4 regions of the Thermosinus thermophiluss DSM 23256 genome follow, and region 1 is predicted to be linked to each of the others. Evidence: riboswitches for the same ligand, from Rfam matches in the RefSeq annotation. Region 1 holds a riboswitch; each other region holds the start of a gene.

Region 1 (7,713 bases):
GTTAATATAAACAAACGAAACGCCTAACCCGATAATAAACCGGGCCACATATAAAAAAGGCAGGTCGGGTGCCCAGCCAAAAGCAAAAGCGCCACAAGCCATTACCGCCGCCGAAATGGTAATTGTCCGGCGTGGACCGAAACGGTCCGCCGCAATTCCGGCCGGTACCTGCAGTGCCGCATAAGTATAAAAATAGATGGACGAAAGCACGCCCAGCTCTGATGCGCGGGCAATATTAAAATCGCGCATCAGGCTGTCGGAAACAACGCCTGTCGCCACCCGGTGAAAATATACGATTAAAAAGGCCAATGCCAACGGCGCCCAAATAATCCAGCGGCGTCGCTTAACCTGCCGTACCTGAGCCGCCCATTCCGCATTATCCAAGGCAATCACCGTAAAAGCGTTTTGCGGCATGCGCTCTTAACATGCCTGTAATGCTCTAATTTATTGTACTTTTCTTTTGTCTTTTTGTCAAAACTAACCTCCATTTCTGACACTTTATTTTTCTACTTTCTTTACCCTTAGTGCCGGTTTACCCTTTTATCGGCAACTTTTTCGGCGTATTTACACGCCGGCGCAGCCAGACATCCTCCCATACCTATGCCGGAACAGATAATTAATATGTTTAAAATTGCCGGCCGGTGTACATCCTTAAAATAGTAAACTCTAAAGAAAGGGGATAAAGCTATGTTTGGGTTACCGCATCGCAATGGCAATTTGCCTGCCGCCCCACGCGACTATTTTAATCAAATTATGCGGAGCTTCTTTGACCATGACTTTTTGGCGCCTTTTGAAAACATTGCTGCCCTGACAGGCTCTTTTCGCGTCGACCTTCGGGAAACGGAAAACGAATACATCATCGAGGCGGACTTACCAGGGGTTAAGAAGGAAGATATTACCCTGCGTTATGAAAATAATTATTTGACCATCGCGGCCCAACGCAATGAAACCCAGGAAGTAAAAGAAGAAAACTATGTGCGGAAAGAACGACGGTTTGGCCAGCTCCAGCGGAGCTTCTATGTCGATAATGTAATTGAAGACCAAATAAGCGCTAAATTTACCGACGGTGTCCTTACCGTTACGCTGCCTAAGAAAGACAAGAACGAGAGAAGAAGGAGCAACATCCCAATTCAGTAAACAGCGGCCGTACTTACCGGTACGGCTGTTTTTTATCCCTGCCGGGCACCCCAAAGCAAAGCGGCAGATTGGCCAACCCCGATTACAGGGCCGACCAATCTGCCGTCTTCTATCTTACCCGTACCGCTTGCTGCAATTCTTACGCCATTTGCGCCAGAGTGCTACTGGCCGAAGCCACGTCTTGCATGGTCGCCGCTTGTTCTTAATACTGAAAAAAGAATAGAATTATTAATCGAGCAGTTTAAAGCAATTCTATAATTTTTAGGAATTTAAAACTCGGGAACCAGCCGGGCGCCAAAATAGGCCAGACTTGATGCCCGGAAAAAAGACTGTGCCCAGGGCAAGCGGACCGGCGGCGCTATCGTATTGATAAAGTCCGACAAAACTGGGCTTAACGCGTCAAAATCAATCAAAAACCCGTCATGTCCATGGGGACTGTCAATCTGGGCATACCGCGCAGCCTTGCCGAGGCGGCGTAGGACTTCAACCAGCTCCTGTTGCTGATAAGCCGGATACAAAATGTCGGAACTTACCCCTACGATTAAGACACGAGCTTCAATCCTGGCCAGGGCTGCCTCATAAGACGCATAACCGGCACCAAGGTCATGAAGGTCAAGGGCTCTTAGCAAATAAAGGTAGGAGTTGGCGTCAAACCGGCGTACCAGGCTAATCCCCTGGTAGTCAAGGTAGTTTTCCACTTCGAACTGACCGCCGCGCATTCTCCTGCCAAACTTAGCGGCCATTGACGGCTCGCTTTGGTAGGTAATCATTCCCAGGGCGCGGGCGATCGACAGGCCGATTTGCGGGCCGGCGCCACCATAATAATCACCCTGCCGCCAGGCCGGGTCGAGCATCACCGCTTCCCTCGCCACTTTATTGTAGGCTATGGACTGGGCGGAAGAATAACCGGGAGCCGCAATGGCTATTATACCATCCATAAATCCGGGATAAGTGACCCCCCATTCCAAAGCCTGCATCCCGCCCATGGATCCTCCGATTACCAAGGCCAGCCGGTAAATGTCAAGTTGCTCTAACAGCCGTTTCTGGACATGGACCATGTCCCGTATGGTAATGGCGGGAAACCGCATGCCGTACGGCCGCCCGGTCGCCGGGTCCGGCGAGGACGGCCCCGTCGTTCCCCGGCATCCACCCAGAACATTGGAACAAATAACGAAGAAACGGTTGGTGTCTATCGGCCGTCCCGGTCCTACCAATGCGTCCCACCAACCTTTTTCGTCCTTGTCGTCGTGGGCCGCCACATGGCTGTCGCCAGTCAGGGCGTGGGCCACCAAAATTACGTTGTCCCGGTTGGGCGATAGTGTCCCGTAAGTTTCATAAGCCACGGTAACATCGGTTAGTGTTCCACCCATGGTCAGTACGAGAGGATTGTCCGGGTCAGCCACTTTCGCATACTTAAGAAATGGACGCAAAACACCATCCACCTCCTACCGCCAACTATAAGGATAGAGCAAACTCTCCCCATCTAAAGCGCTTGGACCGCCGCCAGGGCCTGCTCAAGGTCGTAAATTATGTCGCTTACATCTTCAATTCCTATGGAAAGACGGATCATGTCATCCGGCACTCCCGCACTGGCGCGCTGCTCTGATGTAAGCTGCGAATGAGTGGTGCTGGCGGGATGAATAACCAGTGATTTGGCATCGCCAACGTTAGCGAGCAAGGAAAGCAACTTAAGGCTGTCAATAAACTTTTTGCCGGCCGCAAGACCGCCTTTTATGCCGAACGTCAGGATGGCTCCCGCACCCTTTGCCAGGTACTTTTGCGCCAAGTCATGCTGCGGGTGGCTAGGAAGACCGGGATAGTTGACCCACGCTACCTGATCATGTGCGGCAAGGTATTCTGCCACAGTCTGGGCATTCTCACTGTGACGGGCCATCCGTAAGTGCAGCGTTTCCAGTCCCTGAAGCAGCAGAAAACTGTTAAAAGGGCTGATGCAGGCGCCAAGGTCGCGTAAAACTTGCACCCGCAGGCGAATAATAAAGGCCATGGGGCCAAACTCCTGAGAATAGCGCAAGTTATGATAACTGGGATCAGGCTCATTCAATAACGGAAAGTTGCCTGCGGCCCAGTTAAACTTACCGCCGTCGACGACGATACCGCCCATCGTCGTACCATGACCGCCGATAAATTTCGTTGCCGAATGGACTACGATATCGGCACCGAAATCGAAAGGCCGGCATAAATAAGGAGTGGCAAAAGTATTATCGATAATCAGCGGTATGGTATTCTCATGGGCTATAGCGGCGACTTTTTCAATATCCAGTACCCCAAGCCCGGGATTGCCGATAATTTCCCCATAGACAGCTTTAGTCCTTGGTGTGATGGCTTTCCGGAAATTTTCCGGGTCGCTAGGGTCTACCAATTTAACAGTTATACCCAGCCTGGGCAGAGTATACAGAAAAAGGTTATACGTTCCGCCGTAAAGAGCGGAGGAACTAACAATTTCGTCGCCGGCTTTAGCAATGTTCAAAATAGTGGCAGCGATCGCCGCATGACCGGAGGCGAAAGCCAGCGCGCCCACCCCGCCTTCCAACGCGGCCATACGCTTTTCCAATACGTCGGTTGTAGGGTTCATTATCCGCGTATAAATATTGCCCGTTTCTTTCAAGGCAAACAAAGCGGCGGCGTGATCACTGTCGCGGAAATTGTAAGAAGTCGACTGATAGATAGGCACAGCCCGGGCCCCGGTGGCGGGATCGGGAGTCTGGCCGCCATGAACGGCCAAAGTGGCAATTTTCAGGTTGTCTGGCAAATGCATTTCCTTCTTCTCCTTTCACCGGCATACAAAAACCCCCTTTCCAGAGGAAAGGGGGTTTTGTACACGCGCACCTTTCCTCTCATCTTCCAGGATTTCTCCTGCTGGAATTAGCACCACTGCTTATAAAAGCCGGTTGCCGGGCGTCATCGGGCCAGTCCCTCGACCACTCTGGATAAGAGGTGTATGCCTTATATTTTTGTAATTGAGCAGATTATAGGATATATTGAAACAAATGTCAATAGCCGGATTATTAAAATGTGATTATCTTGTGATATGTCACCTTGTAGATTATCTTGATAAAATGTCACTATGAACAACGAGGTGCGTTATCTAATGTCGGAAAAAAGCTTCCTGGCGCTGATGCGGATTGGCCGCTGCTTTTAGCTACTGCCGGAGTCCAGTCATTAATTCAAACCGAAAGAAAACGTTCTCCTGCCACTTCCTATGTAATTTGCAAGCAACCTTTTTGTATTTATTTGCAATGTACACACATATACATGCAATACAATTAGTTAACCAATGGATTATCGAAAGTAATGAAAAGAAGCTGAATGCCTAGAAAAACAAAATACTGGGTTGGAATGCCTTCCAACCCAGTATTTATGCGCTTTCTGGTGCGCCCGGCAGGAATCGAACCTGCGCACCCGGCTCCGGAGGCCGGCGCTCTATCCCCTGAGCTACGGGCGCATGGTGTTGTGTTCAGCGACAGAAATGATTATATCATAAATAACCGGTATTGTCTAATGTTTTTTTGTAACTTTTTTGTGTAAACTTTTGGGAGTAGATTACTTAGGCGCAGCCGGAGTCTGACAATAGGGGCAAGTGCGCCATTCACGGCTGAGTTCACGGCCGCATGCCTCACACTTGGGCTTTAGTGTATAACTGCAGTAAGGACAAACCTTATAATCTTCCTTGACCTTGGCGCCGCACATCGGACAATGGATCTGGTCGTTTACCGGTGTAGCCTCCACATCAATGACCGGCTCTTGGCGCTTGGTAGTTTTCATGACTTGCCTTCGGCCAATGAGCAGGTATAACGGGAGGAAGACAATAAGCATAGCCAGCGTTCCCAGGGACCACAACAAGGCCGTGCCTAATTCATGACCGCGGCTTCTGGCGTCGTTATACACCCAATAAGCAGCAATAAAACCAATGATAAACGAAATAGTCGTAATCACCCAAACGGCTCCTTTCGGAGTATATACATTAATATTATAACATTTCCAGTCAAGCAAAATCAATAAACAAGGCCCAATAGAAAAGCCACGTCCAGCGACGCGGCCAGCAGCTAGCGTTGTTTTAGTGCAGGCTCATAACGGCCAGGGTTAGCACCAAGGCGGTGCCGATACTGTAAATCAGCAAACTCCCCACATCTTTGAGCGTAACATTCATGTTTTGCACCACCCTCTCACGTCGTTTGTGGTTTCATTTTATCAGAATTTAAAGATAATTTCAAGTAAAAAAATTTGGGACTTATCCCTAATTTTATTACTTGTTCTTAATAACAGATGCAAATTCTGACGTTTTTAACCACTAATTTCATCAAGCGATTTTCGGCGCGTTTCTTCGCCCAACACTAAAACAATAGTGGCAATAAACAGCATGGTAGCCGTGAACATCGTGAACACTCCGGCGAAAGCGGCGCCTCCTCCCAGCATATAACCGACAATGGTGGGTGCCAGGATACCGCCAAACCGGCCCACGGCCGCCGCCCAGCCCGAGCCAAACGCGCGAATGCGGGTTGGATAAAGCTCCGGCGTATAAGTATATACTACTCCCCATGCGCCCAAATTGAAGAAAGACATCAGGCTCCCCCACACAATGAGCGCCCAGGGAGTATTGGCATAACCAAAACCAAAAGCGGCGGCGGCGCTGGCCGCCAAATACAACGCCAGTGTCGCCTTGCGGCCGATACGATCCACCAAATAAGCGGCGCTGAAATAGCCTGGCAGCTGGGCCAGGGTCATTATCAGCACATACTCAAAACTTTTGATAATGGTAAATCCCTGGGCCGTCATCAGCGATGGCAGCCAGGTAAAAATGCCATAATATGAGTAAACAATACCGAACCACAGCAGCCAAAGCATGGCAGTACGCCGTAAGAAGGGCGGCGCCCACAGTTCGGCAAACATTACTTGCCGAACCGTCTGCGCTTTCGGCGCCGTCGGGGCAAAGGCCGTTGTCACGCCGGCCGCCGCTTCAAGGCCACTGACGATGGCATGAGCTTCGTCCAGCCGTCCCTTGTCCAGGAGATACCGCACCGATTCCGGCACGGCCAAACGGATAACAAAAACATACAAGGCGGGCAAGGCACCGATGAAAAATGCAGCCTGCCAACCGTAAAAGGGAATAAACAGATAAGCAATCAGCGCCGCCGCCAGCCACCCCAGTCCCCAGAAACTTTCCAGCAAAACGATGAACTTACCCCGCGCCGCCGGCGGCGAGTATTCGGTCATCAGCGTCGCCGCCACCGGCAATTCGCCGCCCAGACCAAAACCAACCAAAAAACGAAAAACCAGCAGCGATGTAAAATCCCAGGCCAGACCGCACAGCCCGGTGGCAATGCTATAAATTAGCAGTGTCACGGCAAAAACTTTTTTGCGGCCGTACCGGTCGGCGGCAAAGCCGGATAGCACTGCCCCTACGGCCATCCCAACCAGCCCGGCGCTCCCGATATAACCCATCTGGGCCGGCGACAACCCCCAGGCCTTAGCGAGCGCCGGCAAAACAAAAGCGATAAGACCGGTATCCATGGCGTCGAACATCCAGCCGAGGCCGGTCGCTACCAGCAGCTTATAATGAAACTTGCTAACAGGCACTTGTTCGAGACGGCTGACAATATCCACAGTGACCCCTCCATTTGTAATTACATCTGTCTTGACAGTTGTAATTATTATAAACCTTATTCCGTAAAGTAACAAGAGGGGTACGCTATAGTAAAGTACTTCTATATTGGTAAAAAATTAGGAGGTGGCCTATTTCCCAGGCAAAAGAGCTTGTATTCACGTAACCCGCTGCTACTCCCGCTTAACCCGCCTAGCCTAATTCGCTGATAATCATGCCGGCTACGATGAGAACGCAGCCGATAATCTGTTTCACGGTCAGTATTTCCCCCAACAGAAGATAGGCGGCCAAACCGGCAAAAACGGGCTCCATGGCAAAAATAATCGCCGTCCGGGTGGCGGTGGTAAAGCGCTGCATGGTATTCTGCACCACGAGCGCCACCGCCGTAGCGGGAATGGCCGTTACCGCCAGGGCAACCCATACCTTGCGGCTGAAAACGGCCGGGACCGGCTCGAAAGCAAAACCGCCGGCCAGCCCGGCGGCAGCAACGGCGCCGATCTGGAGAATGGCCAAAACAACGGCGTCCCCGCGCGGCGCATATTGCCCGACCATGACGATATGGGCGCCGAATGCCACGGCGGCCAGCAAAGTAAGGACGTCGCCGACATTAAACCGGAAATCGCTGCTGAGCGTGAGCAGCCCCAAACCTAAAACAGCGCTGATAATCCCCGCCACGGTCGCCGGTCCGGGGCCCTTTTGCCCCCAGAAGCGGCCAATAACGGGAACAAGGATAACGGAAAGACCGGTGATAAAACCTGAATTAGCTGCTGTCGTGTACTCTAGACCGATCGTCTGCAGCGCAAAGCCGCCAAACAGAACCAAACCGATAAGACCGGCGAGGCGGGCGTGACTCCGCCAGGCGGCCAGCAGCCGCCGGTGATACAGTACCGCCAAAAACAAAAAAGCCAGGCCGAACCGGATGCCTACAAACCAAAAAGGGCCAATATCGGCCAACG
Region 2 (7,713 bases), on a different contig from region 1:
CGCTGCCGGCCAGCCCATTGTTACCATTGTTGACCCCAGCGACCTCTGGGTAAATGCCCGCATTGAAGAGACGAAGATCGACCGGATCAAAATTGGCCAAAAGGTAGAATATACCATTGACAGTTATCCCGGCCGCGTCTTTACCGGTACGGTATATGACATCGGGACGGCCACCAACTCGGTGTTTGCCATTATCCCTACCGAAAACGCTTCCGGTAATTTTACCAAAGTCACCCAGCGCATCCCGATAAAAATAACGCTGCCGAAAGACAGCCCGTACATTTTCCGCCCTGGTGCGTCGGTAATCGTTAAGGTTCATACCGATTAGGGGGGGATGAGCAGCGTGCATACCCCCAATTTAACTATAAATGACGCGAATTATAAATGGTGGGCGTTGGGCGTAACGATTATCGGCGGTTTTATGAGCATCCTTGACACCAGTATTGTCAACATTGCTGTCCCCAAGATGATGGCCGTTTTTGCCGTCGATACCGACCAGGCGCAGTGGATTTTGACGGCCTATATGCTGACCATGGGCGTCCTGCAGCCGGCAACAGGGTATTTTTGCGATGTTTACGGGACGCGCGCCATGTACCTGTTTAGCCTGGCCGTATTTACCGTCGGTTCGGCGTTGTGCGGCGCTGCCTGGTCCAATGACAGCATGATTATCTTTAGGATTATTCAGGCCGTTGGCGGTGGGATGATTATCCCGGTCACCATGGCGATAGTTTATCATGTGTTTCCGCCGGAGGAGCGAAACATGGCCATGGGCATCTGGGGGATTTCGGCGATGGTTGCCCCGGCCGTTGGGCCGACTTTGAGCGGTTATTTAGTCGAGTACTGGGATTGGCGGTGGATTTTTACCATCAACATTCCTATAGGTATTGTCGGTTACGTATTGGCCGTGCTGGTACTTAAGGAAACGCCCCGTATTCGGGGGCAGAAATTTGACTACGGCGGGTTTATCACCTCCGCCCTTGGGCTGTTCTGCCTGCTACTGGCTCTCAGCGAAGGGGTGGATGAGGGCTGGACATCGGCGTATATTATAACTTTGCTGTATATCGCCTTGGCCAGTTTAACTTTGTTTGTTGTTATCGAACTTAATCACGAGAACCCTATTTTAGACTTGACCTTGTTTAAAGATTGGAATTTCACGCTGAGCAGTATCGTTATTTTTATCGGGACGATCGGACTGTTTGGCGGCATCTTCCTCGTTCCGCTCTTTATGGAAAATATTCGGGGCTATACGGCGATGCAGACAGGTATGCTGATGTTTCCTTCCGCCCTTACTGCCGGGCTGATGATGCCTGTTGCCGCCAAACTGGCCGATAAGTTCGGCGCTAAGCCGGTTGTCGTTGTCGGCCTCTTTTTCCTAGGAGCCGGTACTTGGCCGCTAATGTACCTCGACATGGATACCAGCTATGAGCATGTCATGCTGGTCATGATTCTGCGGGGGCTGGGGCTGGGGCTGTTCATGATGCCCGTTACCGTCCTTGGGCTGAATACCGTCCCGCTGCCGAAGATTAGCCGTGCGTCCGCGCTTAACAATGCTATCAGGCAGGTCAGCGGTTCATTCGGTATTGCCGTATTGTCGACCGTGCTGCAAAACCGGCAAATCTTTCACTATGCCCATATTGCCGAAGGCTGGAATTTGGCAGCAGACGCCGCCGCTAAAGTGATTACTTACGGTGAACGGCTATTTGTGCAGCACGGCAGCGTAGCGAGCATTGCCAAAATCAAGGCGCTGGCCCTTGCGGCCCAGATCGCCCAGCGACAGTCGTATATTTTCGCTTTCGATGACGCTTTTTTGGTCTTGGCGGCCATTAGTTTTACCGGCATTGTCCCGGCCCTGCTGCTCAAACGGGCCCAAGGCGGGGCCAAAGGGGCAGCGGTAATTATGGAGTAGAAGTAATAATATGACAAAAAAACCAAAAAGACCCAAAAAACAAAAACATGAGAAGGTGTTAAGGGTTCGGCATGGGTGTAACCGTTAAATTTTAAATATAAAAAAGTAGCAGCCCCAGACGGCGTGGTGCCATCTGGGGCTTTGCTTTTTGTGCTACCATGCGGCTACGACAGAACCTTTGAAGTGTTCTTGGATAAACTTTTTGACTTCTTCAGATTGGTAAGCCTTAACTAGCTTTTGGAAAGCCGGATTGTCTTTGTCTTTGGTGCGGACGGCGATGACGTTGGCGTAAGGAGAATTGGCGTCTTCGATGGCGATGGCGTCCCTGGTCGGAACAAGGCCGGCGGTCATGGCATAGTTGGTGTTAATGGCGGCAATATCCACGTCGTCAAGGGAACGGGGAATCTGGGCGGCGTCCAGTTCTTTAATCTTAATATTTTTCGGGTTTTCCGCAATATCGGTAACGGCGGCTTTGAGGCCGGCGTTAGGCTTCAGCTTGATCAGGCCGACTTTTTCCAGGAGCAGGAGGGCGCGGCCGCCGTTGGTCGGGTCGTTGGGGATGGCGACAACGGCGCCTTGTTTAACGTCGGCGATTGATTTGACTTTTTTCGAGTAAATACCCATCGGGAAAATAACCGTTTTGGCGATCGAAACGATGTCATATTTGCGGTCGGCAACCATGTTATCAAGATAGGGCTGGTGCTGGAAACTGTTGGCGTCAATGTCACCCTGGCTTAAAGCCACATTAGGCTGCACGTAGTCGTTGAACTCCACGACCTGGATTTTCAGACCGTCTTTTTCCGCCACTTTTTTGACAACATCCATTATTTCGGCGTGGGGGCCGGCGGTAACGCCCACTTTTATAGGCCGGTCGGACGGCGTGGCGGCTTGTTTGCCGCAGCCGGCCACGAGGCCGAGCGTAAACAGCAGCGCGAGGGCTAATGCGATTGGCTTCGTCCATTTGTGCATTATTGGTTACCTCCTTAACTAAGAATTAGAATGCCGGTACTACCGCACCTTGATATTTTTCGGTGATGAATTTGCGGACTTGATCCGAGGTCAACGCTTTGGTCAGCTTTTGAATTTCCGGGCGGTTTTCATCGCCTTTGCGCACGACCAGAATATTTACATAAGGAGAATCTTTCTGTTCAATAAAGAGGGCGTCTTTCGTAGGCACGAGTTTGGCTTCCAGTGCATAGTTGGTATTGATTACGGCCAAAGTGACATCATCAAGGGCCCGGGGCAGCTGCGGCGCTTCGAGCTCACGGATTTTCACGTTCTTCGGGTTGGCGACAATATCTTTGACGGTGGCGTTGACGCCAACGCCGTCTTTGAGCCCGATCACGCCGGCCTTAGCCAGCAGGGCGAGCGCGCGCCCGCCGTTGGTCGGGTCATTAGGGATGGCAACCACGGCGTCGGTAGGAACGTCATTTAAGTTTTTGATTTTTTTGGAGTAAATGCCCATGGGTTCGATGTGGACGGCAGCGGTGTAAGTGAGCTGAAGGTTGCGCTCGGCGGCAAACTTATTGAGGTAGGGAATATGTTGGAAGAAGTTGGCGTCCAGTTCTTTTTCCGCTACGGCCAGGTTAGGACGGACGTAATCGCTCATTTCCACGATCTGAAGGTCAATGCCCTCTTTTTCCAGAGCCGGTTTAATTACCCGCAGAATTTCGGCGTGGGGAACGGCCGTGGCGCCTACTTTCAGTACCTTTTTATCACTGGCGGTAGCCGGAGCCTGGGTTTTGCCGCCGCAGCCGGCGACGACGGCGGTAAGGGCCAAAATTAAGGCGAGCAATAGGGCGATACGTTTCATGAATGAATTCCTCCTTGTTAATCGTTTATTTTTTGTTCAAACGGCGGGCAAGCCAGTCGCCGCACGACTGGACAAGCTGTACCTGAGCAATAAGGATAATGACGGTTGCGAGCATGATGTCGGCCCGGAAGCGCTGATAGCCGTAGCGGATGGCCAGGTCCCCCAGCCCGCCGCCGCCGATAGCGCCGGCCATGGCCGAATAACCAATCAGGCTGATTACAGTGATCGTCAGGCCAAGCACAATCGAGGGCAGCGCTTCGGGGATGAGTACTTTGGCGATAATTTGCAGCGGGGAAGCGCCCATAGCTTGGGCGGCCTCGATGACGCCGTAGTCGACTTCTTTGAGTGCCGATTCGACGATGCGGCCGACAAAGGGGATAGCGGCAATGCTCAGCGGCACAATGGCCGCATCGGTGCCGATGGATGTCCCGACAATGAGACGGGTCAGGGGAATGATGGCGACCATGAGAATAATGAACGGAGTCGAGCGGGTAGCATTGACGATTGCGCCCAAAACGCGGTTGACAGCGAGGTTTTCCAAAACATGGCCCTTGTCAGTCGTTACCAGGATGACGCCGAGGGGGACGCCAAACAGGGCGGCGATAAAGGCCGACACACCCACCATATAAGTAGTTTCCCATAACGACTCAGCCAACAGCACGAGCATTTCTTGCGACATAACCAATCACCTCTATTCCTAAATCTCGCGCCCGCAAGTAGTTGAGGGCGTTCTGGATGCCGGCCTGGTCGCCGGACAGTTCGACAATCAAGGTACCGAAAGGAGTGTGCTTGATGTGGTCGATATTGCCGTAAAGGATGCTGGTGTCAACATTAAACCGGCGGATCATGCCGGCAATTATGGGTTCTTCGGCCGTACGGCCAATGAAGGACAGGCGCAGAATAAGATTGGAGTCCGGCAGCGGTGTGGGCGAAAAGACGGTATTGGCAAAGAATTCGGGCAGGTCATGGTTGACAATGGTGCGGATGAATTCGCGCGTTGTTGCCGTCTGGGGACGGGTGAAGACGTCGAGTACCGGGCCTTCTTCAATAATGACGCCGTTTTCGATGACGGCCACGCGGTCGCAGATTTCTTTAATAACCTGCATTTCGTGAGTGATTAGCACAATGGTCAGCTGCAGTTTTTGATTGATGTCAAAGAGCAGTTTCAAAATGGATTGTGTAGTCTGCGGGTCAAGGGCGGAAGTGGCTTCGTCGCATAAGAGCACTTTTGGCCGGCTGGCTAAGGCGCGGGCAATACCGACCCGCTGTTTTTGACCGCCGCTGAGCTGGGACGGATACTGGTCCCGTTTATCGGCAAGCCCCACCAGTTCAAGGAGCGGCAAAACAGCCTGTGCAATTTCCGTTTTGCTTTTGCCGGCCAACTCAAGCGGGAAGGCTACATTTTCATAGACGGTGCGGGAAGACAGCAGGTTAAAGTGCTGAAAAATCATGCCGATTTTTTTGCGTCGCTCGCGCAAGTTTTTTTCGGACATCGTCGTTAGTTCTTCACCGTCGACCACTACCGAGCCGCGGGTTGGCCGCTCCAGCATATTGATGCACCGGATTAACGTACTCTTGCCGGCGCCGCTTTTACCAATGACACCGAAAATTTCACCGCGGCGCACTTCCAGGTTTATGCCTTTAAGAGCATGGACCGCTCCGTTAGTGCCGGGATAGACCTTTTCAATGCCGGTCAGTTTAATCATTTTTCTTCTCTCTCCTTTCCTGGGCATAAAGAAAACCTCTTCGCAGACGAAGAGGTTTTTGTTCTGTAAACAGAAACTCCCCCCCTCATCTGTCAGAACCTATCCGTTCTGCAGGAATTGGCACCGTTTCGCATCCGAAGGTGCGATGGTTGCCGCGGCGTCATCGGGCCAGTCCCTCAGCCAGCTCTTGATGAAAGAGTGTTTCGATATGCCGTTGTTGAGTTACATGCTATCATGTATAGCAATGTCTGTCAAGAAAAAATTAAAATTGCATTTTCATAAATTAAAGAATAAAAGACGTAAAGGCAGGAAAGAAATGAGAGAGGGCGAATAGTATGCTCAGAATGGTAATGCGTGCACGGGAGGAGTGTGGATTATGCCCGTTAACCCTAAGCTAAAAGAGCCTTTAACCGACCAATTGTTCCGGGCCATTTTACTGCTCGCCAATGAGGAGGAATGTTATCAGTTTTTTGAAGATATCTGTACCATCAGCGAGATAAAAGCCATGGCACAACGCCTGGAGGTGGCGCGGATGCTGAAGGCCGGTCATATCTACGACGACATTGTCGAGCGCACCGGGGCCAGCACGGCCACGATCAGCCGGGTCAAGCGCTGCTTGCACTATGGCGCTGACGGCTACAAAATCATTCTCGCCCGGTTGGAAGAGCAGGAAGAGCGTTTGCGGCAGGAGGATGCAGGCCATGAACCAAAATGAGTTTGTACCGCAAATTCCGTACGGGACACGGGATTTTTTACCCCGCGATGCGAAAAAAAAGCGCTTGGTGGAAAGCGCCCTTGCCGGCCTATTTACCCGGTGGGGTTATGACGAGGTAATTACGCCTACATTTGAGTATCTGGACATTTTATCGGTCGGTGCCGACCAAGAAATAGTTCAGCATATGTTCAAATTTCTCGATAAAAATAACCGGCTATTAGCGCTCCGGCCGGATATGACTACGCCTATTGCCCGGGTAGCGGCTACCCGGCTCCGCGAACAGCCGGTACCGCTGCGGCTGTTTTATTTGACTAACGTTTTCCGGTACGAGCAGGCCCAAGCCGGTCGACAATGCGAATTCTACCAGGCCGGTATAGAACTGCTGGGCACGGCGGGGCCTGCCGCCGATGCCGAGGTCGTAGCGCTGGCGGCCACGGCCATGCGGGAGGCAGGGCTGACCGTCTTTCAGATCAGCCTCGGTCAGGTGGAATTTATTAACGGTCTAATGAATGAATGCGAATTACCGCCGGCCGAGCGCCAGCGGATTAAAAATTGCCTGGTGCAGCGCGATCTAGTCGGCCTGGACGAGGCTCTGGCGACGAGCTCCTTATCGCCGGCCGGGCAGGCGCTTTTTAAGCGTATTCCGCTGCTCCACGGGCGGGAAAATATGCTTGATGCGGCCTATGGCATGGTGAGCAACGATATGAGCCGCCGCGCCCTCGATAACCTGGCGGAGATTTACCGGCTCCTTGAGTATTACGGCGTAAGCGGGCATGTCTCTTTTGATTTGGGAATAATCCGGAATTTTGACTATTATACGGGGGCTGTTTTTGAAGGCTATACGCCGGGCCTAGGCTTCCCCCTTTGCGGCGGCGGGCGTTACGATGGCATGGCAGGCGCTTTTGGGAAGGAATATCCGGCTACCGGTTTTGCTCTCGGCATCGAGCGCCTTATGCTGGCCCTTGAGCGGCAGGGTCTGACCCTGGACGGCGACGTTAAGGACGTCTATATTGGCTGGGCGCCGGGGCGGCTGAATGAGGCGATTGCGCTGACTGGCGAGCTCCGCGCGGCAGGGCGTATCGTCGGTCTTGGACTTCAGCCGCAGGATAAGGCGGCGGCCGAAGCCTGCCGTCAAGCCATGGGCTATGCTAAACTCATTTATATTGGTGGTTGAAAATGCACAAACGGGTACGGCAATTTTTCGCCGCGGTGACAGCCCGCATCAGTGAACAGGACAGGAGGTTTGTTAATCAGCACTTAACCAAAGCCGAGCAACAACTGTTTTGGCAGATGAGCGTGCCAGACCAGCGGCATGCGCTTAACGTGGCATATACGGCGGCCAAACTCGCGGCACAGCGTCCGGCGGCAAATTGGGAAACCGCGGTTAAAAGCGCGCTGCTCCATGACGTGGGACGGAGGCGGGGCGATATGAGCGTGACCGACAAGGTCTTGGCCGTCCTGGCCCATAAACTGGCGCCCCGGTGGGCGCGACAATGGGCAAAAGAAGGGCGTGGCGGAATTATTGCCAATCTCCGCCACGCCCTGTATATATATTTTAATCATGCCGAACGCA
Region 3 (7,713 bases), on a different contig from region 1:
TAGAGAGTTATGTTCAGCAGCTTGAAGAGCGGATGCCGGTAGTGCTGGAAGAATATCGCGCCAAACTGCTGGCACGCATGCGCGATGCCTTGACTGCTATAGGGGCCGAGCCTGACGAGACGCGGTTGCTCCAAGAGGTGGCTTGTTTTGCCGACCGGACTAATATTGCGGAAGAACTGGTACGGCTAAAGAGCCATCTTGCCCAGTTTCGTTCCACTCTGGACGCTGATGAGGCTGTAGGAAGAAAGTTGGACTTTATCGTGCAGGAGATCAACCGCGAAACCAATACCATTGCCTCCAAGGCCAACGATTTCGCTGTTGCGAACATTGTTGTTGAAATTAAAAGTGAGATTGAGAAGGTCAGAGAGCAAATCCAAAACATAGAGTAATATAGAGTAATAAAATGTGAAGCGCAGCCAGAATTTTATTAGGGGGAATTTATTATGGAGATTAAACTTATTAATATTGGTTTTGGCAATATCGTATCGGCTAACCGTATTGTTAGCATTGTTAGCCCCGAATCGGCTCCCATCAAACGAATTATTCAAGAAGCCCGTGACAGAGGGATGTTAATTGACGCGACTTATGGCCGCCGTACTCGCGCCGTTATTATCGCCGATAGTGATCACGTCATTCTCTCAGCTGTTCAGCCCGAAACGGTTGCCCATCGTTTGGCCAGCAAGGATACAAGCGATGATACGGCGGAATAGACACTGAAAGGAGACTCGCAAATGGCGCAGCAAGGGATCTTAATTGTGCTTTCCGGGCCGTCCGGGACAGGTAAAGGGACGATTTGCCGGGAATTGCTGCGTAATGATCCTAATTTATATTACTCAATCTCAGCCACCACCCGCTCACCCCGTACCGGGGAGGTGAACGGGGTTAACTATTGGTTTGTATCTCGCGAAAAATTTCAAGCCATGATTGAAAACGATGAGCTGCTTGAATGGGCCGAAGTGTACGGGAACTTTTATGGAACACCGCGGCAATATGTAATGGATTTACTAAATGGTGGCAAGGATGTTTTGTTGGAGATCGATATCCAGGGCGCGTTGCAGATTAAAAAGAAGTTTCCCCAGGGGGTATTCATATATATCTTGCCGCCCTCTTTGGACGAACTGGCGGATCGCATTCATAAACGAGGGACTGACAGTGCTGAAGCGATTAAACAACGGTTAAGCTGTGTAACGAGTGAATTAAGCTGCGCTTATAACTACCATTATTTGGTTGTGAACGACGAAGTGGAGCGTGCAGTACACAAAATAGCCGCAATTATTACGGCGGAAAAATGCCGGGTGGAGCGCAACAATGGCTTGATTGACAGCATTTGTCAAACTTCACGGAACGTACTAAAACTTTAAAGGAGGGAGTCTGGTTGATTCGTCCATCCTTAGACGTTTTAATTGATAAAGTTGACAGTAAATATACATTAGTCGTTCTTGCAGCAAAGCGGGCCCGGGAAATTATGAATGGTGAGCCTCCGCTTGTGGAAAGCAAATCGAATAAACCCGTTACCATAGCCTTGGAAGAGGTTGCCCAAGGCAAAATTACTTATGAACGTACCAAGACAGGTATTAAGTAGGAGGCCACCGTGATGAAGGGCAAAAATATTGTCCTGGGCGTTAGCGGCGGCATTGCCGCTTATAAAAGTGTGGAAATAGTCAGCCGTTTGCGGAAAGCCGGGAGTTCTGTTCATGTTATTATGACCAAGTCGGCTACTGAATTTGTTACACCCCTTACTTTTCGGGAGATAAGCGGTAATCCGGTAGTTGTTGATATGTGGGAAGAACCGAAAAACTGGAATGTTCAGCATATTGCATTGGCCACTTTGGCCGATTTATTTTTAATAGCCCCTGCAACTGCCAACATTATTGGCAAAATTGCCAACGGTATTGCCGATGATATGCTTTCAACGACTGTGATGGCTACCAAAGCGCCGATAGTACTGGCGCCAGCCATGAATAGCAATATGTATCTAAATCCTATTGTCCAGCAAAATTTGCAAAAACTGGCTGGATTGGGCTATCACATTATTGAACCCGCAACAGGCATGCTGGCCTGCGGGGTGGAAGGTCCCGGACGTTTGCCCGAGCCGGAGATAATTGTTGCCAAAGTGGATGAACTGCTCCGGCCGCACGGTGTACTGGCCGGAAAGCGAATTTTGGTTACTGCCGGCGGTACGCGGGAACCGCTCGATCCAGTGCGTTATTTAGGCAACCGGTCGAGTGGCAAAATGGGCTATGCAATCGCCGAAGCAGCGGCGCTCCGCGGCGCGGAGGTTATTCTCGTCTCCGGCTCCACCGGATTAAACCCGCCACGGGGTGTTTTAGTAAAAATGGTGGAAACAGCGGAAGAGATGCGGCAGGCCGTGTTGGCCGAATATGCTGCCTGTGATGTAGTGATTAAGGCGGCGGCTGTGGCCGATTATCGGCCTAAAGAAATAGCTGAGCATAAAATCAAAAAAACCGGGGAGACGCTTACTCTTGTTTTGGAAAAAAACCCGGATATTTTACGGGAGTTGGGAGCGTTGAAGCGCCACCAGATCCTGGTGGGGTTCGCCGCTGAAACGCAGGACTTGCTTGGTAATGCCCAGGAAAAGTTGGCCAAGAAAAATCTTGATATGATAGTAGCTAATGATGTTACGCTCCCGGGTGCGGGTTTTAACGCCGACACTAATATTGTTAAGCTTATTTACCGTGATGGTAGTGTTGAAGAACTAGAACAAATGCCAAAAAAGCGTGTTGCGGAAATTGTTCTTGACAGAATTTGCGATTTATTGACAAAAAGAGGTTGATTTTTTTCTTGTTTTACTTTAAAATTGCTTTGGTGAAAATTACATATACTATACTCATCAAGAGTTGGTGGAGGGACTGGCCCGATGAAACCGCGGCAACCATTTGGCAAGTCCAAAACGGTGCCAATTCCGGCGCATGGCGCGAGATGGGGAGTATACGACCAAAGCCTCCCTTATGGGAGTTTTTTTATTGATTAGGAGGTGCACAAATGGAAAAAAAACGGGTATTATTTACTTCGGAATCGGTTACCGAAGGGCATCCGGACAAAATTGCCGATCAAATTTCTGACAGTATTCTCGACGCAATCCTTGCCCAAGACCCCATGGCCCGTGTCGCTTGTGAAACTTTAGTAACAACCGGCCTTGTCCACGTGGTAGGAGAAATTACAACGTCTTGCTATGTCGATATTCCGAAGATTGTGCGGGAGACCATCAAAGAGATTGGGTATACCCGTGCAAAATTCGGTTTTGACGGTGATACCTGTGGTGTGATGACATCAATTGACGAGCAGTCGCCGGATATCGCGATGGGCGTAAATAAAGCGCTGGAAGCTAAACGCGGCGAGATGGATGAATTCGAGGCAATCGGTGCCGGTGACCAAGGCATGATGTTCGGCTATGCAACTAATGAGACCCCCGAATTCATGCCATTGCCTATTGCCTTAGCTCACCGTTTGGCCCGCCGGCTGGCCGAAGTTCGTAAAAACGGTGAACTTGCTTACCTGCGTCCTGATGGAAAAACCCAGGTGACAGTAGAGTATATGGATGGCAAGCCGGTTCGTGTGGATACCATTGTCGTTTCGGCTCAACACAGCCCTGACGTGGATCTTGCCACCATTGAAAAAGATATCATCGCCAAAGTTATTACTCCCGTTGTCCCCGGAGATATGCTAGATGCTCAAACCAAATATTATATTAATCCTACCGGCCGTTTTGTCGTTGGTGGGCCGCAGGGAGATGCCGGCCTGACTGGGCGCAAAATTATTGTCGATACCTATGGCGGCATGGCCCGTCACGGCGGCGGCGCTTTTTCCGGCAAAGACCCCACTAAAGTCGACCGGTCAGCAGCTTATGCCGCTCGCTATGTGGCCAAAAATGTTGTAGCCGCCGGCTTGGCCGATAAGTGTGAAATTCAGTTAGCCTACGCAATCGGTATTGCCCGCCCGGTATCGATTATGGTTGAGACTTTTGGTACCGCTAAAATTCCCGAAAGCCGCATTGTCGAACTTATTCAAAAGCATTTTGACCTCCGTCCGGCCGGTATCATCAAAAGCCTGAACTTACGTCGTCCTATCTACCGCCAGACAGCAGCTTACGGACATTTTGGCCGAACGGATATTGACCTTCCGTGGGAGCGAACCGATAAAGCGGAAATTTTACGGCGGGAAGCAAATCTTTAATTTTAACCGCTGGTACTGGCAATACTAACATCATAGAGATAAGCCAAAGGGGGTTAGTATTGCAGTGCCTGTTTCAAAAACAATCAAGAAGTCGGTATATTCGATTGGCGGTCTTAAGGGTGATCATTGCCGTGACCGCATTGAGCACACCTTAAGCCATCTTGACGGGATTACCGATGTCGATGTTAATCTAAATACCAGACAAGTTACGGTTGAGTATGACGCTAATATAATCGCCAGCGGCTATATTGAAGAAACTTTGCAGACGCTCGGATATTCCATCCGCAGGTAGGCTATTTATTATGCGGTACCGTTTTACGCCGCTGGGAAAGCGTCGCTTGAAACGTTTTTTTAAACGTCAGCCTATGGATACGTGTTTTGAGTTAGATGAGTTCCTGGCCGGTTATGAACAAAATGATGACCGGTAGCAGGTATTTCCGGCCTAAGCTAGAATTATCTAGATTATACCGAACAGCGAAGTAAGATGTACTGTTTGCTGCAAACAGTACTCTTCTTTTTTATGAGGTGAAGAAAATGGGGCGCATTGCGGAAGTGGCCATCAATATTCCGGTACGGACTATCGCTGCCACCTTTTCTTATCTGGTTCCGCCGGAATTGGCGTTTGTCGGCAGGGGATGGCGTGTGCGGGTGCCTTTTGGCCAACGCGAGGCCGAAGGCTTTGTTGTTGCCGTCAAAGAGCAGGCCGAGGCAGAAGGGTTAAAGCCCTTATTGAGCGTGTTGGACAATGAGCCATGGTTTGATGAAAATATGCTGCAAACGGCCGAGTGGATGAGCAATTACTATTTGTGTCCGCTCGCCGAAGCTTTGCGCCTGTTTGTGCCCGGAAGAGGAGAATTAAAAAGTCATACCGCATATCGTTTGAACGAAAAAGAGAGCGAACCAGAATTTTTCTTTCCTCGCCAAATTTCAGACGAAATGCGCGAGGTGCTTAATCATTTACGTGTAAAGGGCCTGACTACCCAAAAACAACTTGTTACAGAATTTGGCCCGAGCGTGTTAAATGTTCTCCGTAAATTGGAGCGGTTGAATTTGGTCGAACGGGCAGCAACGAGTACATCGAAGTTCCGACCGCGGTTTGAGCAGCGGCTGATGCTTGCAGTAAGCCGTCAAGAAGCCGCGAAAGCTCTTGACCGCCTAACAGGCAAACCAGCGCAACAGCGGCTGCTGGCAGTCCTACTGGAAGAGTCAGAACTAACACCAACTTGCCTAAAACAGCACCGGATCAGTGCGGATACAGTTAAACGTCTTATTGCAGCCGGCTTAGTCCGCAGTGAACGGCGGCGGGTGATGCGAAATAGTTATGCACAATTGTATCGCGGGACGCCGCCGCAGGGAGCTCGATTTGCATTGACGAACGAGCAGCGCCAGGCCGTTGCCCAAATCATAGCAGCTATTGCTTCAAGAGAGTATAAGTCTTTTCTTATTCATGGCGTAACCGGGAGCGGCAAAACGCAAGTATATATTGAGGCAGCAGCGGCGGCAAGACAGCAGGGTCGGCAGGTTATTATGATGGTGCCGGAAATTGCCCTGACAGGCCAGACCGTTTCCCGGTTTAAAGAGCGGTTTGGGGAAGACGTAGTCGTGGTTCACAGCCGCCTGTCAGCAGGCGAGCGTCACGATGCCTGGCAACGAATCCGGTCCGGCGAAGCGGGTATAGTGATTGGCGCTCGCTCTGCCGTGTTTGCCCCTTGTGCAAAAATTGGCCTTATTATATTGGACGAAGAACACGAGTTTACATATAAACAGGAAGAAAGTCCCCGTTATCATACACGTGAGGTGGCCCTTACCCGGGCGAGACAGGCAGGAGCGCCGGTAGTGCTTGGCAGTGCGACTCCGTCATTAGAAAGTTACTATCAAGCCCTTTCGGGCAAGCACATTTTGCTAACCTTGTCTGAGCGTGTAGATGGCCAGGTCTTGCCAGCGGTGACGGTGGTAGACATGCGTGAGGAGCTGGCGGCCGGGCGCCGGGGGGTAATTTCTCAGCCACTACGCGAACTGCTAACGCAGACCCGTCGTGAAGGAGGACAAGCTATTATTTTACTGAACCGCAGGGGCTATGCCACGTTTGTGTTATGCCGGGAATGCGGTTATGTCTTGCGATGTGAGCACTGTGACGTTTCGCTTGTTTATCACGCCACGGATAAAACAATTAGGTGTCATTATTGCCAAAAGACGCGGCAGGCGCCCAATCTTTGCCCGGCTTGCGGCAGCCGCTATATTCGCTATTTTGGAACGGGCACGCAGAAGGTAGAAGAAGAACTGGCCGAGCTTTTTCCCGAAGCCCGGGTGGTAAGGATGGATCAGGATACCACGACCGGCAAGATGGCGCATGAACGCATACTCTCTGCATTTTCGCGGGGAGAATACGATATACTGCTAGGGACACAAATGGTCGCAAAAGGAATTGATATCCCAAACGTAACGGCTGTTGGCATTATTGCCGCTGATACATCATTGAATCTTCCAGATTTTCGCGCCGCGGAAAAGACGTTTTCCCTAATAACGCAGGCGGCCGGCAGGGCAGGGCGGGGCAGCCGGCCGGGGCATGTCGTCGTCCAGACGTATAATCCCGAACACTATGCAATTAAAGCCGGCGCCGCCCACGATTACCAAGCTTTTTATAATATTGAAGCCGCGTATCGCCGTCAACTGTATTATCCTCCTTTTGGAGGATTAATAAAATTAACTGTACACGGGACTGAGGAAACGCTTGTTTGTCGCCAGGCGCAAAATTTGGCCGATGAATTGAAACGGTCGCTTGGTAGTATTGGGAAAACGCAAGTGGTAGGCCCGTTTCCTGCTCCAATTGCCAAGATTGAAGATATTTTCCGCATGAATATTTTAGTCAAAAGTAATACGATGGCGGAAGTTAAGGAAACGCTTGCTAGTATGGGAATTGCTTCACGACGCGACGTTATTCTCGATATTGATCCACTTAACCTATTGTAGGTGGGTGGATTATTATGATGCTGTTTTTCGGGCAATTTAGTATTACGATCGTGTCACGAACGGTGGATAGCGTTTTTCCATTTTTTATGTTAGAATTGGACATAAGTAAATACCGATTAAGGAGGTACGCATGTCAGTCCTAGAGATAAAAAAAGCCGGCGATAAAGTTCTAAAAGAAAAAGCCGCGCCGGTGGGTAAAATTGACCGCAAAGTCAAACAATTACTGGATGATATGGCCCAGACCATGTATGCTGCAGAAGGAGTGGGATTGGCAGCGCCGCAGGTAGGTGCCTCGTTACGAATTATTGTTATCGATGTCGGTGACGGGCTTATCGAATTAATTAATCCTGTGATTGTTGCAGCAGAAGGCAGCGAAACAAATACCGAGGGCTGTCTCAGCGTTCCGGGGGTATACGGTGAAGTGGAAAGATATGCCCAGGTAGTTGTCGAGGGATTGGAGCGTTCAGGGAAAAAAGTGCGCATTACTGGCACCGGTTTGCTGGCGCGGGCACTGCAGCATGAGATTGACCACCTTGATGGCGTGCTGTT
Region 4 (7,713 bases), on a different contig from region 1:
CGAGAAACGCCAGCATGGCCTTGACTGGTTTTGGCGCCGGAATTTCAAACTGGCGGAGAATAAAGTCTTTGTTTTCCGGCAGGCTGTACAGCTCGCGCAGGATTTTCTCGTTCTCGGTCAGACTGGCGCTTACGGTGCGCTTGAGCGGCGGCGAGCCGCTGTCATAGGCGAGACGGATAGGCGTCAGTTCCTGCCGGCGCTGTTCGAGTAATTCCAGTTCCTGGGCCAGGTTGGCAAGACGCTGTTTTCCATCCGCGCGGCTTAAGGCGGCGTGGGCTTTCTCCATGACGCGGCGTAAATCGCGGGCATAGTCCAGCAAGGTGGCAAGCTGGGCGGCGGCATCGGCCAGCGGGGCGGTTGCATCCGCTTCGGGCTCGCGTTCATAGGATTCGCTCTCGTCAAGCACGAACGGAGGCTGCTGGCGGGGCGGCTGGTAGACAATAAAATTGCGAAACGCGCGATATGCTTTCGTAAAAACGGTCTCCATCGGCAGCCGTCACCCCCATAAACATTGTCATGGATATTGTTTCCTCCCCTGCCAAAAATATAACCGGCGCGACTGCTTCATTAGCGGCGCGCCGGTGGGCCTGCTCACTGCTGCTTGAGGCTTACCAGGACAGTTTCCGCGGTAAATTACCTTCCTCGAACGTCGTAACCTTTGTTCTTATATCCTTTTGGCAAACACTTTATAGTTGCTTGGTTAAAAAAGCGGGCAACCGCTTCGGCCCGGCAATAGCTGGATTTTACTTGTTTGGTTCGCGTTATACGGCTAGACACCTGCTTATGTAGAACAACATAAAATATACTAAACAATTTCTTGCAAAGGTGGGAAAATTATATGGATATCTTTTGCCGGGAAGTGGAACCCTTTGTTCCCCTTACCATCCATGAAATTAGGTTTTGGCTTCGGATAATGAAAGAACATTCTCTTTTTATTAAATTAGGCCTGCCGTGCGACCAGACCGCATTAATTGAAGAAGCCCAACGGTTCTATGACTGTTTTGCCGAGCTGGAAAAGCAGGCCTGCCAAGTTCAATGCGATGATCATTTTCGCAGCTTCGTGAAACAAGTTTTAACCGCTGTTAAAAACATCTTCAGCTTTAAACGGCACCTCCTTCACCTGCTTATCGAATGTAAACTCCGCGGTGGTTCTAACTATCCCTTATTAATTGACCACATATCCCGTGAAGCGCTGTACTTCTACAAAATACTGGAAAAAATCCGCAATGGGGAAATGCGGTATCCTGTAGATGCTATCGTTAGCGAAAACGTATTCTGGCTCAGGATTATGGCTGATCATTTAAAATTCATCCGTGGTTTGCTCGACCCTTCTGAGCGCGAATTCATCGACAAAACCAATGTCCTCAGCAATAAGTTCGACCAGCTGCAATTGCATGCCCGTGACTTCGACAGCATGCTGTGGCACTTCCGCCCAACCCCCGACTTCATACGTTTTGAAAAAGAAGTAACAGATGCTACAATACGCCTGCGCGATTTTAAAGCAGCCGCAGAAGAGCTTATCAAACAGTGCGCCGTACTCTCGCTAATCCCGCCGCTATTAGCCGATCATGTCCGGCGCGAGGCGGAGCACTTCCTGGAAGTTCTTGAATTGATACATGGCGAAATGATGCAAGGCAGTAACCCGGATATAATCCTCTGCGATCATGACTTTCGGTAAGTAACCAACATGGCAGCCAATCACGGCTGCTATTCTTATTTATGCGTGCGCCGCCAGGCCGATGCCAACTGTAAAAATCCCCGAGCTGACCCCGGATCAGCTAAAAAAAGTGAGGCAATGGTATCACTGGGGTAAACTGGTAATATTTTTTTATAAAAACCGATTTAGGGGGAGGAGCGTTATCGTGTCCTACCATTTTCGCAATTTAGTGTTTGAAGGCGGCGGTGTTAAGGGAATAGCGTACAGCGGTGCTCTCGAAGTGCTAAAAGAAAAAGAGATCTTGCCGAACATTAAGCGAGTCGGTGGTACTTCGGCTGGTGCAATAGCTGCTTTATTGGTCGGCTTAAATTACACCGCAAAAGAAATTAAAAACATTATAAGTGAATTGCACTTTCGCCAATTTTTAGATGATACGTGGGGAATTATTCGAGACACGCGTAGATTAATCTCCCAATTTGGGTGGTACCGAGGTAATTTTTTCCGCGAATGGGTGGGAAATTTAATTAGTGCTAAAACCGGAAACAGTGAGGCAACCTTTCATGATATTCAAAAGTTAAAAGAAACGAATAATTTTAAAGACTTGTATTTTATAGGCACAAACTTATCAACGAAATTTGCGGAAGTCTTTTCCCACGAGCATACGCCGCGAATGTGTGTTGCTGATGCAGTCCGCATATCAATGTCAATACCATTTGTCTTCACAGCTCAGCGCAGCCCCCGTGGAGATTGTTATGTTGATGGCGGAGTGCTTGATAATTTCCCAATTAAGCTTTTCGATCGGAGAAAATATGTCGAACGTTTTTCAACAACACCTGACTATTATCAAAAACATAATCAACAACTACAGGAGGAAGGTAAGAAAATTAGTCCATATGTTTATAACCAGGAAACCCTTGGCTTTCGTTTGGTTTCCGGGAGCGAAATCGCCATATTCCGGGATCATGCTGAACCACCTCGCCATGATATAAACGACTTTTTTGCCTATACATGGAGCCTAATCGAAACTATTTTGGAAAGCCAGCAGAACCAACATTTACATAGCGATGATTGGCACCGGACTATCTATATTGATACACTAGGAGTAAAGACTATGGATTTTGGAATTGATTCTGCTAAAAAAGAAGCATTGGTAGAATCGGGCCGCCGATATACGGAGAAATATTTCGCTTGGTATGATAACACTGAAAACCCAGCATACAATCGCCCGTGAGACATGTTAGGCGCAAGCGCACTGGCAGCGCTTTAGCAAATCACGTCTGTTAAACCAATATCTTGCATCCTAGTAAAAAATAGTAAATCCGGTACTCATTAAAGGAATTAAGAGGTTACGTAGAGAAAATTCAAATAATACATATCTAGGGGGAGTTGAGAGCATGATTAAACGGGCCGGCGAATTAGTCACCGAGGTTGCCGCCAACCGGTTCGGCGGCAAGGGCGAAGTAATTGGGACTAAACTGTTGGACATGGAACAATTGCAAGGCAAAGGCAGGTTATTCTCCCACAGCATTCTCAAGCCGGGCTGCTCTATCGGTTACCACCAACACAATGGCGACGCTGAGACTTACTACATCCTTAAAGGCGAAGGCCTGGTCAACGATAATGGCACGCTGGTTAAGGTCCAAGCCGGCGACGTCGTCTTTACGGCCGACGGCGAGTCCCACTCCATTGAAAATACCGGTACGGAAGATCTTGAATACATCGCTTTAATTCTCTACTCCAAATAAGATGGTAACAGGCTTTACGCTATTATTGGCGTAAAGCCTGTTTGTTTAGTGATAAACCCCTTGACAGAAAATACATTTTTGGCGTATATTAATCTCAACTTCCAAAAGTTGTATACCGTGTACTCTTATCAAGAGCGGTGGAGGGACTGGCCCTGTGAAACCGCGGCAACCGGCAACAATGCGTCTGGTGCCAAATCCAGCAGAATCTTCGGATTCTGGAAGATGAGAGGAAAGGTATGGCTGCCATAATATGGCGTCTCTTTCCTCTCGGAAAGAGACGCTTTTATTTTACCTTATTATCGGCGACCACCTCGGCGCCGTCGGAAGCACCCGGCTGGCCCCCCTGGACAAAACCTGCGCCAAAAAATAACGCCAAGAAAGGATGCCGCCCATGTTGATACACCAGCTGTTCGCTCAAAAACGCCCTGTCGTGTCCTTTGAAACCTTCCCGCCCAAACCAGCTTCCCCCCTGGAGTCCATTTTCCAATGCATTGAAGAACTGCAAGCGCTAAAGCCCGATTTTATCAGCGTTACCTACGGCGCAGGCGGTTCCACACGGGGCCGCACGTTGGAAGTAGCCCGACACATCCAGCATGACCACGGCATTCCCGCCCTGGGGCACCTTACCTGCGTCGGCGCCACCGCAGCGACCATTCAGGCAATCTTGCACGAATTTGCCGCTCAGGGCATTGAAAACATCCTTGCCTTACGGGGCGACCCTCCAAAAGACGCCCCTATTCCCCCCACCCCTTACCGTGCCAAAGACCTCATCCGCTTTATCCGCCAGCAGCGCCGTCCCTGCAGCATCGCCGCAGCCGCCTACCCTGAAGGGCACCTGGAAAGCCCCAGCCGGGAGGACGATCTACGGTTTCTTAAAGAAAAAGTGGACAGTGGTGTCGATTTCCTGATCACCCAGATCTTTTTCGACAACGCCATGCTCTATCGCTTCCTGGAAGACGCCCGGGCGCTGGGCATTGACGTTCCTGTCATGGCCGGCATCATGCCCGTCTTCAGCCGCCCCCAGGTGGAACGCATCTGCTCGCTCTGCGGCGCTACGCTGCCGCCGGCGCTGGTTAAGCTGATGGACAAATATGGTCACCAAAAAGAAGCAATGGAACAGGCGGGCCTTGAGTACGCCAGCCGCCAGATCGAAGACCTCCTTGCTCACGGCATTGACGGTGTACACCTGTATACCATGAACCGCCCCCATCTGGCACGCACCCTGGTCCGGAATACGGGCCTGCGCTAGGCGCCTCACACCGGCAAAGCAACCACTCGAATCTGCCAGGCTAACGTAAAAAGACAGCCGTTACCAGGCTGTCTTTTAGTTTTTTTTCACATATTGTATTTTCCGGTCTTTAAACCAGACCGGCCGAAGGTGACAATAATCGGCAATGGCCAGGGCCACGTCCATACCCTTGCCGATATCGCCGGGAGTATGCGCGTCCGAACCAATGGTTACCAGTCTCCCGCCCAGCTCGTAAAACCGTTGGTAGACCGGAACAAGCGCCTTTACCGTCTCCTCCCGGTTTAACCGTCGGGTGTTGATCTCCAAAGCCAATTGCCGCCGGGCTGCGGCAGCCAACACCCGGTCAATGAGCTCCGGAAACTCGTGATAATAGACTTCAGGATCAGCAAACCGGGCATACCGGGCAATATAGTCGATATGCCCCAGACTGTCAATAAATTCATAAGACTCCAGGCACTCGGCCATCGCATCAAAATACCGGCGGTAAACTTCAGCTTTCGTCCGCAAGTTATAAAACTCGGCGCAATAAATGTCTATATTGTCAATGACATGGATCGAACCAATGACATAGTCAAATGGATAGTCCCTGACAATCCGCCGGTTGTCGGCCTCCAGGCCAGGCCGCATACCAATCTCGATACCAAGCAGAACCTGCTCGCTGCGGTATTTTTCATACTCGGCGAAATATGCCGCGGGATTAAAAATAAAGGCCTGCGGCTCAGGATAATCAAGGTCCATGTGCTCGGTAATCGTAATTCCCAAGCCCAACTCACCGGCTTTGGTCATAGCCTGATTTATAGTCATCCGCGAATCGGTAGAAAACTTGGTATGCATATGGGTATCAAACAACATTGTCATCGCTCCGTTCGGCCTGATGTATCCGGTTTCGTGAAATTTTTCATAGTTCCTATTATAACACAGGCTATGCTTAACTTCTAAAACAAACCATGGGCAAAGAATTGTTATAAAATTCCGGCTTTGTACCGGCAACAAGCAAAGCCCCGGTTTCCGGCTGAAGTCCGGAAACCAGGGCTTTTTGCTGCTGTCCTTAACCCAAATCTTTAGCCACCTGCCGCATGCGCTCGCGGATCGCCAGGTTATACGGGCAGCGCTTTTCGCATACGCCGCACCCGGTGCAGTCCGAGGCTTTCGCTTTCAGTGCCGCATAACGCATGGGGATGGCCTCTTTTAGCCCATAAGATACATATTGCAAATGGAAAATAAACACCGTAGGAATATCTATCCCTGCCGTGCATGGCAAACAGTAACCGCAGCGCCGGCAGAAATTGGGCCCGATAACTTGCGCTTCGGCTGCGAGTACCGCCCGTTCCTCATCCGTAAGCGGCCTGAAACTCTTCGCCACTTGCACATTCTGTGCGACCTGCTCAACGCGGTCCATACCGGGAATGGCGACGGCAATATCCTGTTCGAGAATAAACCTGAGGGCAAGTTCAACATTTTTAACCTGTCCGCCGCCCAGCGGCTTCATCACGATACAGCCAACATCCAGCGACCTGGCCAACGGGAAAAGCACATCAAGCGCCCTGGTCTCGATAAAGTTAAACGGAAACTGCACCGTACTGAACTCACCGGTTTTTATCGCTTCCGCCAAAAGCTCCACGTTATGCCCGGTTATGCCAATATGACCGATTTTTCCCGCTTGCCTGGCCTCCCTGAGCGCTTCAAGGGCGCCGCCAGGCGCCATAACCGCCTCAAAATCAGCCCGGGTCTTTATATTATGTAGCTGGTACAGGTCAATGTAATCGGTCCGCATTGTTTTCAAACTAAGGTCAATGTCCCTGGCCATGGCTTCCTTATCGCGGGCCATACTCTTGGTTGCCAGATAAAACTCGCGCCGACGTCCGGCAATATGCTGCCCGATTTTGGCCTCGCTATCGGTATAAGCGCGCGCCGTATCAATGAAATTAATCCCCGCATCCAGGGCAGCATGCAATATTGGCCCGGCCTCTTCCATCGTACAACGCTGGATAGGCAACGCCCCGAAACTAATTTCTGTAACTTCCAGCCCGGTTCGGCCCAAACGCCGTTTCAGCATATGAGATCCCTCCATTCGCTTGCGCTTATAAACGGCAGCTGTTTTGGACTAATTCTCTTAATTTTATTTTTCTTTGCCTATTTGCAAATACCTTCACTATTTTCTAAAATTGGCTGGGCTTGGTTGCCACTAAACTTTCTTGTCGATCGGCGGTTTGGGCAGTGGTCGCCAGGCGCTCAAGTTGCGTGGCAATCGACGTAAAGCTGAAACTCATCATTATATCTTCCAGCTTGGCTTTTGTTCCCCGGATATTGTAATAGTGTATAAAAGCTTCTTTACACGGAAGGATTAGCCTTCGTTCCGTGCAATCGAGCTCGCGCGGGTGCAGGTAGACAACGACGCTCCTGCCCTTACGGTTGGCCGCGCGAATGGCTTTTTTGATCAAGAATGCCGGGAAAAACCGAAAGTAAAATCCGCCGGAGTAGCCGATATTCCGCCCAAAGAGACTCACTACCGACGTGGGTACCTCCCAAATACCGAGCTCCCTACCGTTTACCCTTGGCTTATGAATGTCGGTGGGAGCCGACGGAATACCGTAAAGAAAGGTTTTGACCGGAAAAATACTGGCGTCATACATTAGGCCCAACTCTTCCAGCGCTTCAAGATAATGAAGGTTACTTTCCACGATCGACCATGATGGCGCCCGATATCCTAAAACCTTAGTGCCGGTGATATCCTCCAGAATAGCCACCGCTTTTTGCACATCCGCTTTAAACGCTTGAAATGTCTGCTTGTAAGCCAGGTGATGGCCATAGCCGTGTGCGGCAACCTCATGCCCTGCCTGCACTATCTTCCTCACAACATCGGGATAATCTTCACCGATAGAACCCAGGACAAAAAAAGTGGCATTGCAGCCCGCATCGCTGCATAACTGGAGCAGCATGTCCACCTGGGCCCTGAAATTAGAGCCTTTGCCTCTGTAGTCAGCAGGATTTATGTGCTCATAATTGGCATGAAACCATTCTTCGATATCAAAAGTAAGCAAATTATAAACGCTGACTTCGCT

The links. A riboswitch is a leader RNA that binds a small molecule or an ion and turns the genes downstream of it on or off. The one in region 1 is predicted to bind S-adenosylmethionine.
Region 2: linked by a shared signal. The riboswitch ahead of BLQ99_RS06195 (methionine ABC transporter ATP-binding protein) and the one ahead of BLQ99_RS05790 (homocysteine synthase) in region 1 are both predicted to bind S-adenosylmethionine.
Region 3: linked by a shared signal. The riboswitch ahead of metK (methionine adenosyltransferase) and the one ahead of BLQ99_RS05790 (homocysteine synthase) in region 1 are both predicted to bind S-adenosylmethionine.
Region 4: linked by a shared signal. The riboswitch ahead of metF (methylenetetrahydrofolate reductase [NAD(P)H]) and the one ahead of BLQ99_RS05790 (homocysteine synthase) in region 1 are both predicted to bind S-adenosylmethionine.

Annotation. Positions count from the first base shown of each region.
Region 1 is NZ_FNBU01000007.1:45,401-53,113, forward strand. It holds gene BLQ99_RS05775 (MFS transporter) at 1-414, opposite strand, end outside; gene BLQ99_RS05780 (Hsp20/alpha crystallin family protein) at 688-1,137, shown strand; gene metX (homoserine O-acetyltransferase MetX) at 1,407-2,567, opposite strand; gene BLQ99_RS05790 (homocysteine synthase) at 2,621-3,913, opposite strand; SAM riboswitch class I at 3,990-4,092, opposite strand; tRNA gene BLQ99_RS05795 (tRNA-Arg) at 4,526-4,600, opposite strand; gene BLQ99_RS05800 (zinc ribbon domain-containing protein) at 4,699-5,091, opposite strand; gene BLQ99_RS05805 (MFS transporter) at 5,440-6,759, opposite strand; gene BLQ99_RS05810 (DMT family transporter) at 6,950-7,713, opposite strand, start outside.
Region 2 is NZ_FNBU01000008.1:1,635-9,347, forward strand. It holds gene BLQ99_RS06170 (HlyD family secretion protein) at 1-328, shown strand, start outside; gene BLQ99_RS06175 (DHA2 family efflux MFS transporter permease subunit) at 335-1,906, shown strand; gene BLQ99_RS06180 (MetQ/NlpA family ABC transporter substrate-binding protein) at 2,060-2,875, opposite strand; gene BLQ99_RS06185 (MetQ/NlpA family ABC transporter substrate-binding protein) at 2,901-3,719, opposite strand; gene BLQ99_RS06190 (methionine ABC transporter permease) at 3,745-4,398, opposite strand; gene BLQ99_RS06195 (methionine ABC transporter ATP-binding protein) at 4,367-5,425, opposite strand; SAM riboswitch class I at 5,508-5,622, opposite strand; gene BLQ99_RS06200 (YerC/YecD family TrpR-related protein) at 5,802-6,140, shown strand; gene hisZ (ATP phosphoribosyltransferase regulatory subunit) at 6,127-7,314, shown strand; gene BLQ99_RS06210 (HDIG domain-containing metalloprotein) at 7,317-7,713, shown strand, end outside.
Region 3 is NZ_FNBU01000009.1:72,542-80,254, forward strand. It holds gene BLQ99_RS07070 (YicC/YloC family endoribonuclease) at 1-389, shown strand, start outside; gene remA (extracellular matrix/biofilm regulator RemA) at 444-710, shown strand; gene gmk (guanylate kinase) at 732-1,361, shown strand; gene rpoZ (DNA-directed RNA polymerase subunit omega) at 1,376-1,582, shown strand; gene coaBC (bifunctional phosphopantothenoylcysteine decarboxylase/phosphopantothenate--cysteine ligase CoaBC) at 1,592-2,794, shown strand; SAM riboswitch class I at 2,846-2,947, shown strand; gene metK (methionine adenosyltransferase) at 3,004-4,194, shown strand; gene BLQ99_RS07100 (heavy-metal-associated domain-containing protein) at 4,259-4,486, shown strand; gene priA (primosomal protein N') at 4,729-7,164, shown strand; gene def (peptide deformylase) at 7,295-7,713, shown strand, end outside.
Region 4 is NZ_FNBU01000006.1:96,160-103,872, reverse strand. It holds gene BLQ99_RS05445 (spore germination protein) at 1-487, opposite strand, end outside; gene BLQ99_RS05440 (DUF2935 domain-containing protein) at 839-1,678, shown strand; gene BLQ99_RS05435 (patatin-like phospholipase family protein) at 1,863-2,888, shown strand; gene BLQ99_RS05430 (cupin domain-containing protein) at 3,052-3,402, shown strand; SAM riboswitch class I at 3,525-3,631, shown strand; gene metF (methylenetetrahydrofolate reductase [NAD(P)H]) at 3,794-4,651, shown strand; gene BLQ99_RS05420 (histidinol phosphate phosphatase) at 4,727-5,503, opposite strand; gene BLQ99_RS05415 (aldo/keto reductase) at 5,700-6,707, opposite strand; gene BLQ99_RS05410 (DUF3473 domain-containing protein) at 6,811-7,713, opposite strand, start outside.